One region of the Pseudomonas sp. CMR5c genome, then DNA from elsewhere that is predicted to be linked to it. Evidence: riboswitches for the same ligand, from Rfam matches in the RefSeq annotation. Region 1 holds a riboswitch; each other region holds the start of a gene.
What was found. Region 1 has a riboswitch for cobalamin ahead of cobW (cobalamin biosynthesis protein CobW). Riboswitches for the same ligand answer to the same signal wherever they lie in the genome.

Region 1 (3,569 bases):
GGCCATCCTCGCCCTTGCGCCGGAACAGCCAGGCGCTGATCAAGCCCAGGGCCAGCCAGAAGGCGGCATTGGTCAATTGCGAGGCGATCTTGAACTGTGCCTCCAGTGCTTCGGGGGCCAGCATCGAATGCACTTCCGGTTGGGGAGCGCCGATCACATGGGGCACGGCGATGATGGCCGCGCCCAGCAACTTCAGCAGCCAGTTGCCGGCGAACACGATCAGTGCCAGGCCCACGGCAGTGGACGCGGCGGCACCGACCCACCAGGTCTGGCGCTGCACCAGGTCGGCCGCGGCGGTGCCCGGCAGCTCCGGCGGCAGGCCCAGGGTGGGCGCCAGGCAGAAGGTGGCGTAGCCGGCCAGGCCCCAGAGCAGGCCCTGGGAAGTGCGGCTCGGTGCGCGCAGGGTGTAGAGGCCTGCCAGCATCAGGGCGAAGCCCACGGCGACCACCAGGTTGCCGCCGGTGGTGGACAGCACTCGCTGCCAGCCGTCCTCCGGTTCCCAGGCTTCTTCATCGTGGACGTGCCCGGCCATGGCGCCCGGGGCGTGTTCATGGACTGCCTCGGTGGCCGGGGCCTTTTCGTAGGTTTCCGCCTGGAGAATCAATGGCGCGACCCAGAAGCTTTGCAGCAAGGTCAGCAGCAGGGCGGCCAGCAGCCCGGTGAAGCCCGCGGTTTGCGCGATACGCTTGATCATCGGACGGGTCTCAGTGGCAAGGGAAGGCGGCGCTGTGGCGGGTGTCGTGGGCGGCGTTATGCACCGCCTCGATATGCGAGAAGCCGGCGAAGTACACCAGGCAGGCGCCAAGGATCGAGGCACCGATGGCGGCTACCAGGCGCTGGCTCAGGGTGGCGGTGCTGCTGGCGGAATGGCTGGTGCTGCTGATGGTCGACATGGCGCGTTCCCTTGGGTTTGTCAGCGGGAAGCGGCGCAGGAAAACCCCGCGTGGCGTTCACGCAGGGTTTGCAACAGCGCCCGCCCACCGCGGGTTTGTTATTCGTGTATTGCGGGCCGGTCTCCGGGCTCGCGAGGGGCAGGGCGGGTCATGCCATGCCGGCAAGTGTCGCCTTCCCATGCCCGGGGGCACAGTGGATCTGACACTTCGCTCGCTTACCGTTGCGGGGGCAGCACCGGACTGGTCACCGCTGGCAAGCGCGTGATTCACCGGTTTCCCGTTTCACCCTGTGAAGGGCACCCGTAACAAGTTGTGTAGCAAATCATGGGCAAGGGAGCGCCGTCAATCGCCGGTTGGCACGGGAAGCCGCCGCATATGTGCATTGACCGTCCTCCGCGCTCTGCGTAGCCTTGCGCCTTCGAGGTTCTTCGGCCAGCGGTCGAAGCTAAGACGGGAACGCGGTAGAAGCCGCGGCTGCCCCCGCAACTGTGAAGGGTTCCATTCCTGCACGGCCACTGCCTGGCGTCCATGACGCCGGCGGGAAGGCACAGGAAGCGTCAGTCCTGGACTGGCAAGCCCCCAGCCAGGAGACCTGCCTCGACCCAGATTCTCACTACAACCGGGCGGGGTGATCCGGTGGCGAAATCAGCACCTGGCCCGCGCCGTGCCTGTCGTCCCGTATGCCCGCCTCCTTCGCCAAAAGGGCATCCGATGAAAACACTGGCCAAACTTCCCGTCACCATCGTCACCGGCTTCCTGGGCTCGGGCAAGACCACCTTGCTGCGGCACATGCTGGACAACGCCCAGGGCCGTCGTATCGCGGTGATCGTCAACGAGTTCGGCGAACTGGGCATCGACGGCGAGATCCTCAAGCAGTGCTCCATCGGCTGCACCGAGGAAGAGGCCAGCGGCCGGGTCTTCGAATTGGCCAACGGCTGTCTGTGCTGCACCGTGCAGGAAGAATTCTTCCCGGTGATGCGTGAACTAGTGGCCCGCCGTGGCGACCTGGACCATATCCTCATCGAAACCAGCGGCCTGGCCCTGCCCAAGCCCCTGGTGCAAGCCTTCCAGTGGCCGGAAATCCGCAGCGCCTGCACCGTCGATGCGGTGATCACCGTGGTCGACAGCCCGGCCGTGGCCGCCGGCACCTTCGCCGCCTTCCCGGACCAGGTGGACGCCCAGCGCAAGCTCGACCCCAACCTGGACCACGAGTCGCCACTGCACGAGCTGTTCGCCGACCAGTTGTCCAGCGCCGACCTGGTGATCCTCAACAAGACCGACCTGATCGACCCGGCCGACCTGGCCAGGGTCCGCCAGGAAGTGGCCGAGGAGCTGCCGCCGGCGGTCAAGGTGATCGAGGCCAGCAGCGGGCGCCTGCCCCTGGACGTACTGCTGGGCGTGGGTGCCGGTTCCGAGGAGCACATCGACAGCCGTCACAGCCACCATGACCACCACCATGACGGCGACGATCATGACGACCATGACCACGACGCCTTCGACTCGATCTCCATCGAGCTGCCCGAGGCCGACGAAAGCCTGCTGCTCGATGCCCTGACCCAACTGGTGGTCAAGCACGGCATCCTGCGGGTCAAGGGTTTTGCGGCGATCCCCGGCAAGCCGATGCGCCTGCTGCTCCAGGGCGTGGGCACCCGCTTCGACAAGCACTTCGACCGCAAGTGGGGCGCTGATGAGAAACGCATCACCCGCCTGGTGCTGATCGGCCAGGAACTGGATGCAACCCAGCTGGAAGCGCAACTGCGCGCCGCCCTGGGCGCCTGACCCATGCACCTGCTCAGGACCCAGCCCGGCGGATTCGTGTCGGATGACAACATCGCCGACCTTGGACAAACCCCCGCCGAGCTGGTGGTCCTGTGCAGCGGCGACTCCAGCCTGGCGCTGCTGGCCGAGGCCGCCGAGCAACTGCCAGCGGACTACCCCAGCTTTCGCCTGGCCAACCCGATGCAGGTGCAGAACCACGCCTCGGTGGACCTTTACGTCGACCAGGTGCTGCGCCATGCCAAGGTCATCCTGATTTCCCTGCACGGTGGCATCGCCTACTGGCGTTATGGCGTCGAGCAACTGGTGGAGCTGTCCCGGCGCGGGGTGCAGCTGATCCTGGTGCCGGGGGACGACCGGCCCGACCCGGAGCTCAGCGACCTGAGCACGGTGTCGGCCGTGGAGCGCGACCGCCTGTGGCAGTTCCTGCGACAGGGCGGGCGAGAAAATGCGTTGAATTTCTACCGCTGCCTGAGCGGCTTGCTGGGGCGCGATTACCCCTGGAGCGAACCGCAGGTGCTGCCGCGCACCGCGCTCTATCACCCGGCCAGGAGCCAGGCCAGCCTGGCGGATTGGCAGGCCCACTGGCAGCCCGGCCAGGCGGTGGCGGCGCTGCTGTTCTATCGCTCGCACTTGCAGGCGGCCAACACCGCATTCATCGACCTGTTCTGCCAGCGCCTTGTGGCTGCCGGTCTCAACCCCTTGCCGATCGCCGTGGCCAGCCTCAAGGAGCCCGGCTGCCTGGCGCAGGTGCAAGACTGGCTGGATGAGACCGGTGCCGGAGTGATCCTCAACACCACCGGTTTCGCCCAGTCCAGCCCCGAGGCGCCGCACCTGCGACCGTTTCGCCGCGACATCCCGGTGATCCAGGCCATCTGCGCCCAGGACAACGAGCCGGGC
Region 2 (3,569 bases), 1.5 Mb from region 1:
TTCTTCGACCTGCCCTATGTCGAGGCCGAGCGCCTGTGCGCCCTGCAGGGACGCGGGTTCCTGGTCGAGCTGATGCCCCAGTACCCGATCTACATCCCGATGCTGGCGCAGGCGGCCCAGGACTGCATCGGCCGCATCCATCCCGACGCCCGGGAAGCCTGCGACATCCTGGTGGACGAAGGTTTCGCCCCGACCCAGTACGTCGACCTGTTCGATGCCGGACCGACCCTGCAGGCGCGCACCAACGAACTGCGCTCGATCATCCAGAGCCGGATGGCCACCAGCTACTTCGCCGCGCAGAGCGGCCGGGGCCGACCATGGCTGTTGAGCAACGACCGCCTGCAAGGTTTCCGCGCCATCGTCGCGCTGCTCGACGAAGCTCCAGAGGAACGTATCGGTCTTGGCCAAGAGATGTTCCAGGCCTTGCAACTGGAGCCCGGCGCTGCCGTGCGGAGCATTGCGCTATGACCCTTTATCGACTCGCAACCGTGGCATTGCCAGGAGCCCGTGCATGATCGTGCGCCCGATTCGCGTCTCCGACCTGCCCGCGCTGCTGCGTCTGCTGGGGGGCAGCCAGCGAGAACTGGACAACCTCAGCACCGACCCCGAGCGCCTGGACCATCGGGTGCGCTGGGCCCAGCGCACGTTCGCCGGCCAGGTGGAACGCGCCGATGCCGACTACCTGTTCGTGCTGGAAGATGACGAGCAGCAGGTGATCGGCATCTGTGGCTTGAGCGGTGCCATCGGCCTGCGCGAGCCCTGCTACAACTACCGGCTCGGCATCACTCGCGGCAGCGCCCCGGGACTGGGTATCGAGAAACAGATCCCGACCCTGTTCTTGAGCAACGACATGGCCGGGCAATCCCAGCTGTGCTCGCTGTTCCTGCGCCACGACCTGCGCCAGGGCTATACCGGGCGCCTGCTGTCCACGGCGCGCTTGTTGTTCGTCGCCGAGTACCCGGCGCTGTTCGGCGACAAGCTGGTGGTGGAGTTGCGCGGCCAGGTCGACAGCCAAGGTTGCTCGCCGTTCTGGGACAGCCTGGGGCGGCACTTCTTCAAGATGGATTTCCAGCAGGCCAACCGCCTGTCCAGCCATGGCGGCAAGTCCTCCATCGCCGAGCTGATGCCGCGCCAGCCGCTCTATACCTGCCTGCTCAGCCTCCAGGCCCAGGCGGCCATCGGCCAGGCCCATGCCAGCACCGAACAGGCGGTGGGCATCCTGCGCGACGAAGGTTTCAGCCACCAGGGTTGCATCGATGTGTTCGACGGTGGCCCGCTGATCGAGGCCGAAGTGGCGAAGATCCGCAGCGTGCGTGAAAGCCAGGTCCTGCCGTTGCTGGTGGGCAACCCGGACGAGCAGGCGCCGATGTGGCTGATCCACAACCGGCGCCTGGAGAGCTGCCGCATCACCGCCGCGCCCGGGCGCCTGGTGGCCGGCTGCCTGCTGGTGGACCGCCAGACCACCAAGCGCCTGCAACTGCAACCCGGTGACTCGGTGCGTGCGGTGCCATTGCTGGCCTGCCCCGCCGATGCCGGTGGCCAGGCCCAGGTACGCACCTCCCCCGCCACCGCCTGGTAACGCCGGGCAAACCCGCTTGGTATAGCCGCTGCCGCAGGCTGCGCACGACCACGCAGCGGGCGCAAACCTTGCGCACTCCACAATGAAGGCCCCGCGGGCCTTGGCGCAGCTTCGCAGGCTCAGCAGCGGCTACGGGAGCTGGGCTGGGCGATAACGGCATGACTGCACAGCGGACGCAATCGTGGCGGCCACAGGATTGACGAACGGCCGGACGGATGTTCAGATGCCGCCCTGTTTCAGGTGCCTCACGCCGCCGTGCGTGAGGTGAAACGGGAAACCGGTGCGCCCCCAGGGGCAAGTCCGGTGCTGCCCCCGCAACGGTAAGCGAGTGCTGCATTCAACACGCCACTGTACCCAAGGTATGGGAAGGCGAATGCAGCCAGCCTCGCAAGCCCGGAGACCGGCCTGAAGCATCTGTTTGGCAATCCTGCGGTGGGCGGGCATGGGCCGGTGTGGGCGCGTGCGCGTGCCTGCCACCTTCTCCCTGCGTGCTTCCCGAAGACACTTTCGAGAAGACCAACAATGACAACAACAGACAATTCCCTTGCGCGCGACTGGCGCGCTCCGCGCCGTTCCATGGGCGGCGCCCTGCTCGGCTGCCTGTTCAGCCCCTGGCTGCTGGCGGACGACACCTCCCTGAAGCTCGAGCAGCAGTTCGTCTCCGCCCCGTCGGTGGAGTCCACCACCGTGGCCGAGATGGCCAAGTACGGCAGCAAGGTGGAGATCATCGATCGCCAGCAGATCGAACGCGCTGGCCCCAGCAGCGACATCACCCGGGTCCTGCAGATGTACGTGCCAGGCCTCTACGTGGCGCCCAAGAACGGCCCCTTCGACTACGGCACCTATTCGCTGCTGGGTGGGCGCAACGATGACACGCTGATCCTGCTCGATGGCGTGCGCCTGAACAACCGCCTGTACGGCGGTTTGTACCTGGATACCCTGCCAGCCAACGCCATCGAGCGCATCGAAGTGCTCAAGGGCGGCCAGAGCCTGCTGTTCGGCACCCAGGCGGTGTCCGGGGTGATCAACATCGTCACCCGCAGCCCGCAGACCCGCGACGCCTCCGGCGAAGTCAACCTGGGCCTGGACAGCTTCATGGGCAGGAGCGGCGATGCCCGGGTGGAACGCATCGTCAGCAACGGCCTGGGCGACCTCGGCTTGCTGGCCTATGTCAGCCACAACGTCTCCGACGGCTACCAGCCGTTTCGCAACAGCGCCTACAACACCAGCACCCGTGACAAGAAGCGCTCCTATGAGGTGACCACCTTCGGCGCCAAGGCGATCCAGGGGTTCGGCGACGACTCGCGCCTGGAGTTGTTCTACCAGTACACCGACGCCAACCTGGATTTCGCCCGCGCCGCGAACAACAAGAAGACCACCAACGACCGGGTCCAGCAGATCGCCACCGCCACCTTCGAGCAACGCCTGGGCGAGCGCTTCAGCTACTTCGTCAAGGGCCATGTCAACGATTGGGACACGCGCTACACCCGTATCAACAGCAACGATGATGGCGGCATCAAGGTCATCAACCACAACGACTACTGGGGCTTCACCGACTGGGGTGTGCAAGCCGAGGGCAAGGCCGAGCTGGACGGCGGCCATGTGCTGGTGTTCGGTACCGACAACCAGTGGTTCAAGGGCCAGGACGACGTACTCAAGATCGACGACAACAAGGCCCAGGCCAACGCCCTGTATACCCAGTTGCGCCCGGTGTTCGAAGCCCTGCCGGACTGGCACCCGAGCATCGGCGTGCGCCACGAGAAAATCAGCGGCGGCGAGAGCGCCACGGTGGGCATGCTCACCTCGCGGTACGACCTCACGCCCAACTGGCAACTGCGCGGCCAGTACGGCAATGCCTTCAAGCTGCCCAACGCCGAGCAGTTGTTCGCTAACGAACCCTATGAAAAAGGCAACCGCAACCTCAAGCCGGAAAAGAGCGTCAACGCTGAGTTGGGCCTGGACTACAAGGGCAGCCTGCTGGCCGGTGAAT
Region 3 (3,569 bases), 870 kb from region 1:
GGTCACCAACGACCAGCGCTCCGACAGTTGCAGGCGGTTTTCCGCAAACAGTGCAAAGGTACGGGTGGTGCTGGCGGTCTGGGGTGAGAAGGCCGACTTGCTGTGGAAATAACCCGGAGCCGGGTTCCACGGATCGATGTAGTCACCGCCGATATCCTTGTAGGGCGAGTTGTTGGCCACGCCGAAACGGATCCGGTTGTACTCCAGGCCGACCACGGTCTTGCTGTCCAACCCGAACAACGAATGATCGAAGGTGAAGCTCTGGCGATCGCCGATCTGTTCCTGGTCGTGCTTGATCTCCAGGTTGTCGCCTCGCAATAGCTGCTCCCTGGAGTCGACCCAGTTGTAGGCCTCGGCATTGCGCCAGTGGCGACGGCTCTTGATGTAGTAGAGCTGGTTGCTGGCGCTGAGGTTGTCGTTGAGCACCCACTCGGTGTTCAGGCGCGTCCATTCATCGTTGTAACGCTGTACCGCGTTACGCAGGTTGTAGTTCTTGTCCCGCAGGCTGTCGCGGTAGCGGCCGGCGATCAGCGGCGTGCCAAAGTAGCTGGCAGGCTCGCTCTCTCCACGTTCGTGGGCCAGGGTGAAACTCAGGTCTTCAGTGGCTTGCCAGCGCAACGCTGCGCTCAATGCCTGGTTGCGTGATTGGCCGTGGTCGACCCAGCCATTGCTGTGCTGCTGGTTCAGCGTCAGGCGATAGCTGAGGGTGTCGGTGAGCGAGCCACCGCTATCCAGGCCCATTTGTTGCCGGTCATTGGAGCCATAGCCCAGGCGCAGGCGGTTATGGATCTCACCTTCGAAGGGCTTCTTGGGTATCACATTGATCACCGCTCCAGTGGCGCCTTCGCCGTAGAGCACCGAGGCTGGGCCGCGGATGATATCGATGCGCTCCACCAGCCACGGATCCACCGGGAACGTCTGGCTGCCGGCACCGGTATACAAGCGTGAGCCGTCGAACAGCGTCATGACCGAACTATGGCCGATGAACCCCCGCGCCGACAGCGCCGTATTACCGTTGCCAGGCGTGGCGACGCTGGTGATGCCCACTGAACGGGTGACCGCGTCCTGGATCGTCAGGTTATTACGGGCTATGGCCTCACTGTCGAGGCTGCTGGTGCTGGCCGGAGTTTCCAAGGCCGTCAGGTTCAGGCGTGAACCGGCCGGCAGGGGAGTACTCAAGGAGATTGGACTATCGGTGGCCTGTGCCGTCACTTGCGCTTGCGGCAGAACCAGGGAGGGCTGTTGCCCAGCCAGCGCCAGGGGCGTGAGGCTCATGCAAGGCAACAGGGTGAAATACAGCCAGGGGTAAGACTGGGGTAGCAACACAGAAGTGCGGGACATGCGATTCCTACTGCTTATCAGGAATGAATGAATCCCGGAGGGAACAACGCATAGGCAAGCGCAGGCACGCGAGCCCACGCAAACCGGACTGCGCCCGCCCACCGCGGGGTTGTCAAACGACGTTGCAGGCCGGTCTCCGGGCTTGCGAGGGACATGAAGCAATCACCTTCCCATGCCTTGGCACAGTGGTCTGTCGATTGCTTCGCTCGCTTACCGTTGCGGGGGCAGCGCCGGACTGATCATCGCAATGACGCACCGGCTTCCCGTTTAACCCCATGCGCGGCGGCATGGGACACCTGAAACTGGCGCGCATCTGACCACCGGCGAGACCCTCGCGTCAATGGCACCTGGCTATCACTCGGGGCGTCGGAGCACGCTTTCATTTCGATGGTGCTGATGCTGCTTGGCTTGCAACTGGAGGTAGCCGTGTCATTGGCCATGGCCATTGTTGCCGCAAGCCCTGGCGATGTTCCGGCTGGGTCGGCGCCTGGAGCACAGGTGCACCGTTACCGAAGTGGTTGACGAGCGCGGCGGTTAACGACTCAATGCGCCCCCGGAGCGTATCGACAGAACATGGACCTGCACCTGATGACCGAGTGGCAACGACTGTACGAAGAACACGAGACCCAGCTGGATCGCCTCTACGAGGATGTCCTGGAGGGCAGGCTGGAGCGATTGCGGGCCTTTGCCCAACAGTATCCGCAGTTGCTGGAGCTGCCCCGCTATGGCTCCGCCGGGGATATCGGCCTGCTGCATATGGCCGCCAGCGAAGGCCAGGCCGAGGTTTGCCAACTACTGCTCGAGCTGGGCCTGGAGGTGGATCGGCCGGTGCGGGTCAGTGGCCAGGAAACGGCGCTGGGGCTGGCGGCCAGCGAAGGGAGCCTGCCGACCTGCACCGTGTTGCTCGACGCCGGCGCCAGTGCCAATGGCCTGTCATTGAGCATCTGCCCGCCACTTTACTCGGCCGCGCTGGCGGGCCATGACCAGGTGGTCGCACTGCTTCTGGCGCGGGGCGCCGCGGTCAACCAATTGCATCGGCGCTTCAACAACAGCGCCCTGGATGCCGCGCGCACCTGGGGCCACCCGGCGGTTGCAGAGCTGCTGCAAGCCAATGGCGCACAGAGCATCCTGGATATCGATGTCCCAGACGTCGAGGGGCCAGGGCAGGCGATCGCGACCTTCGTCCACAACAGCGCCGGCTGGGTGCTGCCGGCGCTGTTCAGTCCGCCCAGCGCGGACCCTCGGTTTTCGCTGCATATCAGCTTGCTCACCAAGGGTCGCTACAAGCTGTTGTTCACCATTGGCCTGTACCGCACCACTCCCATGACCGAGCTGTTCGTCTGCCTGCCCGAGGACTGGGCGCTTCCCCAGCATGGACTGGCGCAACAGCCAGCCTGGTGCTTCCCGGTGCAGCTACTGGCTCGCCTGGCGCGCCAGAGCCTGGAACACCAGGCCTTGGGCGAGGGGATGCTGGTGCTGCGTGATGATCCTGGCTATGGGGACCTGGCCTGGCCCGATTCGGTGGATGCGATGCTGGTGGTGGACAAGCCCTGGGACCCGGCATCCGCGGCCGAGGAGATTGCCGACGATGACCGGGTGGCCCTGTTGTTGCTGGTCCCGGTGAAGTTCACTGCCAAGGGCAGGCCCACCGGCGAGGCCCTGGATGCCCTGGTCGCCCGCAAGCGCAAGGCGAGCTGGAAGGTCCTGGCGCTCAAGTCCCCGACCTGATACCCGGGGGAGGGAAGTGGCAGCCCCCGCCGGCCCATGGGCGTCGACGGGGACAGTAATGGGTCCAGAGGACGTTACTGGGTGATGGTCAGGCTGCCGGTGGCCTGGACCGAGCCATACCGAATGCGCGAATAGACCGGGTCGCTGTAGCTGAAGTCCATGACGGTGCCCATGGAACCAAGATGTATGGCCTGGCAGCTGAAGTTCACTGCCACTTGCCCGCCATAGGGCGTGACGCCAATGGCGACCTGGGTCGGCCCGGTCCATTCGATCTTGCAGCCCAGCGTGCTGCCCCCGGCGCTGGTGTTGTAGCCTCGGCAATTCAAGCTGGCGTTACCGTTGCTGGTGCTGGGGAAGCCAGCCCACTTGGCGATGGCCAGGTTGGCCGAGCAGGAGGTGTTGATGCTGTTGGCCCCCGGAGCAAGCTTGTAGACCCCGGAAGGCGGCGCGAGGGTGGCGGTGACAGGAGTCAGCGGCAGTGGCGAGAACGTTGCGGCGGC
Region 4 (3,569 bases), 790 kb from region 1:
CTCCGCTGACTGGCTCCCAGGCCAGGCCGTTGGGGTTGCGCAGCCCAGTGGCGAACAAGCGATGCTGGCCGCTGGCACGGTCCACTTCCCAGATCGCTGCCCGGCCTTCTTCCTTGTCCAGGCCGTTTTCGCCGACATTGCTGTTTGAGCCGACGGTGACGTACAGCTTGCTGCCATCCTTGCTGGCGATGACATTCTTGGTCCAGTGGTGATTCAGCGTGCCGCCGGGCAGGTCCACTACCTTGGTGGCTCCGGCGCTGATCCTGGTGTCACCGCTCTGGTAGGGGAAGCGCAGCAGCTTGTCGGTATCGGCTACATACAGATCGTTGCCCACCAGGGTCATGCCGAAGGGGGAGTTGAGGTTCTCCAGGAAGACGCTGCGAGTCTCCGCCACGCCGTCGTGGTCGGCATCGCGCAACAGGGTGATGCGGTTGGCGCTGGGAACCGTGGCCCCGGCGCGCCCCATCACCTTGCCGGCTACCCAGCCGCGGATGCCCCGGCTGTCGTCCGGTTTGGGCGGGGCGTTGGTTTCCGCCACCAGCACGTCCCCGTTAGGCAGTACATAGAGCCAGCGTGGATGATCGAGATTCTCGGCGAAGGCACTGACCTGGGTTCCGCTGGCGGCCAGCGGTTTCGCTCCCTCGGGCCACCCGATGGCCGGAGCGATGTTCAGCGTGGGGATCAGGGTGGGGTTGGGTTCCGGCAGCTTGGGGTTCGGGCCGGTGCCGTCCGCAACCTGCAGGCTGGAGGTTTCGCCGCAGGCGGCGAGGCCGGCGGCGATGGCGATGAGCAAGGTATGGCGAGGCTTGAGCATGCTGATATCCCTATGAGTGCGCGAACGTTCAATCATAGAGAAGCATGGGCGCCCTGGGGTTCCTTGTGTTCAGCGAGCTTCCTTGAACAATACCGCCACTCCGGGGTGGTAGTGGCCGGCTTCGTTGTGCAGCTTGCGGTAGGCATACGGGAAGTACCAGGCCACGGCACAGCAGTGTTCCTTCTGTAGGTCGTCGAGCATGTCTTGCAGTTCCTCGGGAGTCGCGCTGTGCTGGGCCTTTTGAGGTGCGACGAACAGGCAGCCAAGCTTCAGGTCGCTGGCGTGGCTGATGGTCTTCGCTGCATTGGCGATATCCTGCAGGGCCTGGGTCAGGGCCAGGTTGTTGACCCGTGGCCAGCGCTGGGTGGCCTGGATGTAGGTGCGTTCTTCCTTGGTGGCCAGGTACAGGTCGGTACGGGCATTGCGCGCACCTTCTTCGAGCTGCTTCTTGCTGGGGCTGTGTTCCAGGGTCACCATCTCGGCCATCCAGGCCGCGGCCGAAAGCAGTCCCAGGTTGGCCTGTTCGTCGAACCAGTAAGGGGTTTCGTTATCGCCGCGAATCGCGTTGTAGCGGTCAATGCAATCGAACCAGCGCTCCAGCATCGGTCGCAGGAATTCCAGTCTTGGATTGCTGATGATCATGCCTTGCATCGAACTCACCCCTTATTGTTGTGACGGGACGTCATGTCCTGAAAGTGGCTATTTGATATCACTGCTTTCAGTGTGGCACAAGATTGGCGTCAGTTTGTTGATGCAGTGCAGTTTTCCGTTGGGTGCGGCGGGCCGCTTCATTGACGCTCCATTCCCAACCCTCTAACCTTCGCGACTTGTTTCAGGTGCTCTGTGACTCCCGGGTCGACAGAGTGAAACAGGGAAGCCGGTCAGGGCCCGTTCCAGCGATGGAGCCGGCGACGATTCCGGCGCTGCCCCCGCAACGGTAGGTGAGTCAAGATTGCGCAAGTGCCACTGTGTCGAAGCAGGCATGGGAAGGCGCGCAGTCCGGCAGTGGTGCCGCTCACGAGCCCGGAGACCGGCCTGATTCATCCAACGGCATCACGGAGGGCGATGCCAGGCTTGCGCCGTCCATTTCCATTCCTGCCCCCCGTTCCCCAAGCCCCAACGGAGAGCTGCTCCATGAGTGAATCCCTCGAGCGTGACGAACGTCATCTGGCGCGCATGCTGCGCAAAAAAGCGGTGATCGACGAGCGTATCGCCAACTCGCCCAATGAATGCGGGCTGTTGCTGGTCCTGACCGGCAACGGCAAAGGCAAGAGCAGTTCGGCCTTCGGCATGCTGGCACGGTCCATGGGCCATGGCATGCATTGTGGCGTGGTGCAGTTCATCAAGGGCCGCGAAAGCACCGGCGAAGAGCTGTTCTTCCGGCGCTTTCCCGAGCAGGTGCGGTTCCATGTGATGGGCGAGGGCTTCACCTGGGAGACCCAGGATCGCCAGCGTGACATCGCCGCCGCCGAGGCCGCCTGGGCGGTTTCCCGGGAGCTGTTGCGCGATCCGCAGATCGGCCTGGTGGTACTCGATGAGCTGAACATCGCCCTCAAGCATGGTTACCTGGACCTGGATCAGGTGCTCAGCGACCTGCAGGCCCGTCCGCCGATGCAGCACGTGGTGGTGACCGGGCGCGGGGCCAAGCCGGAAATGCTCGAACTGGCCGACACCGTCACCGAAATGGGCATGGTCAAGCACGCCTTCCAGGCCGGTATCAAGGCGCAGAAGGGCATCGAGCTGTGAGCGTGAACCCATGAATGATGTTCGTCATTGCCCGGCGGTATTGATCGCCGCTCCGGCATCCGGCCAGGGCAAGACCACCGTGACCGCCGCCCTGGCGCGCCTGCACCGTAACCAGGGGCGCAAGGTGCGGGTGTTCAAGTGCGGTCCGGACTTTCTCGATCCGATGATTCTCGAGCATGCCAGCGGTGCCCCGGTGTACCAGCTGGACATGTGGATGGTGGGCGAGCAGGAAAGTCGCCGCCTGCTGTGGGAGGCCGCCGGCGAGGCCGACCTGATCCTGATCGAGGGCGTCATGGGATTGTTCGATGGCACGCCATCGAGCGCGGACCTGGCACGGCATTTCGGCGTGCCGGTGCTGGGGGTGATCGATGGCGCCGCCATGGCCCAGACTTTCGGCGCCCTGGCCCTGGGTCTGGCGCGCTACCAGCCGGACCTGCCGTTCGCCGGCGTGTTGGCCAACCGGGTGGGGACCTTGCGCCATGCGCAACTGCTCGAAGGCAGCCTGACCGAGGGGTTGCGCTGGTATGGAGCCTTGTCCCGGGAAACCTCGATCGAGCTGCCCAGCCGCCATCTGGGCCTGGTCCAGGCCAATGAACTCAATGACCTGGATCTGCGTCTGGATGCCGCTGCCGAGGCCCTGGCCAGCAGTTGCCAGGTGGCGCTGCCGCCAGCGGTGGGGTTTGCCGCGCCGGCCCCGGTGGCCTGCGAGCCGCTGCTGGAGGGCGTGCGGATCGCCGTGGCGCGGGATGAGGCATTCGCCTTCACCTACGGCGCCAGCCTCGACCTGCTGCGGGCCATGGGTGCGCAACTGAGTTTCTTCTCGCCGATCCACGATAGTGAGTTGCCGGTGGCCGACAGTCTGTACCTGCCCGGGGGTTACCCCGAGCTGCACCATCAGGCACTCGCCAGCAATAGCGGCATGCTCGCGGCCATCCGCGCCCATCACGCCGCCGGCAAGCCGCTGCTCGCCGAATGCGGCGGGATGCTGTACCTGCTCGATGCCCTGACC

Region 2: another riboswitch for cobalamin. It lies ahead of C4K40_RS12765 (TonB-dependent siderophore receptor); the one in region 1 lies ahead of cobW (cobalamin biosynthesis protein CobW).
Region 3: another riboswitch for cobalamin. It lies ahead of C4K40_RS15310 (TonB-dependent siderophore receptor); the one in region 1 lies ahead of cobW (cobalamin biosynthesis protein CobW).
Region 4: another riboswitch for cobalamin. It lies ahead of cobO (cob(I)yrinic acid a,c-diamide adenosyltransferase); the one in region 1 lies ahead of cobW (cobalamin biosynthesis protein CobW).

The regions. Positions count from the first base shown of each region.
Region 1 covers NZ_CP027705.1:4,206,361-4,209,929, reverse strand. Annotated here, with positions in the region: gene C4K40_RS19260 (CbtA family protein) at 1-694, opposite strand, end outside; gene C4K40_RS19255 (CbtB-domain containing protein) at 705-893, opposite strand; cobalamin riboswitch at 990-1,212, opposite strand; cobalamin riboswitch at 1,298-1,508, shown strand; gene cobW (cobalamin biosynthesis protein CobW) at 1,605-2,672, shown strand; gene cobN (cobaltochelatase subunit CobN) at 2,676-3,569, shown strand, end outside.
Region 2 covers NZ_CP027705.1:2,712,214-2,715,782, reverse strand. Annotated here, with positions in the region: gene C4K40_RS12775 (arginine N-succinyltransferase) at 1-468, shown strand, start outside; gene C4K40_RS12770 (arginine N-succinyltransferase) at 512-1,579, shown strand; cobalamin riboswitch at 1,801-2,003, shown strand; gene C4K40_RS12765 (TonB-dependent siderophore receptor) at 2,156-3,569, shown strand, end outside.
Region 3 covers NZ_CP027705.1:3,337,707-3,341,275, forward strand. Annotated here, with positions in the region: gene C4K40_RS15310 (TonB-dependent siderophore receptor) at 1-1,341, opposite strand, end outside; cobalamin riboswitch at 1,451-1,656, opposite strand; gene C4K40_RS15315 (ankyrin repeat domain-containing protein) at 1,915-3,069, shown strand; gene C4K40_RS15320 (hypothetical protein) at 3,144-3,569, opposite strand, start outside.
Region 4 covers NZ_CP027705.1:5,000,877-5,004,445, reverse strand. Annotated here, with positions in the region: gene C4K40_RS22875 (sorbosone dehydrogenase family protein) at 1-814, opposite strand, end outside; gene C4K40_RS22870 (hypothetical protein) at 884-1,465, opposite strand; cobalamin riboswitch at 1,632-1,868, shown strand; gene cobO (cob(I)yrinic acid a,c-diamide adenosyltransferase) at 1,949-2,560, shown strand; gene C4K40_RS22860 (cobyrinate a,c-diamide synthase) at 2,571-3,569, shown strand, end outside.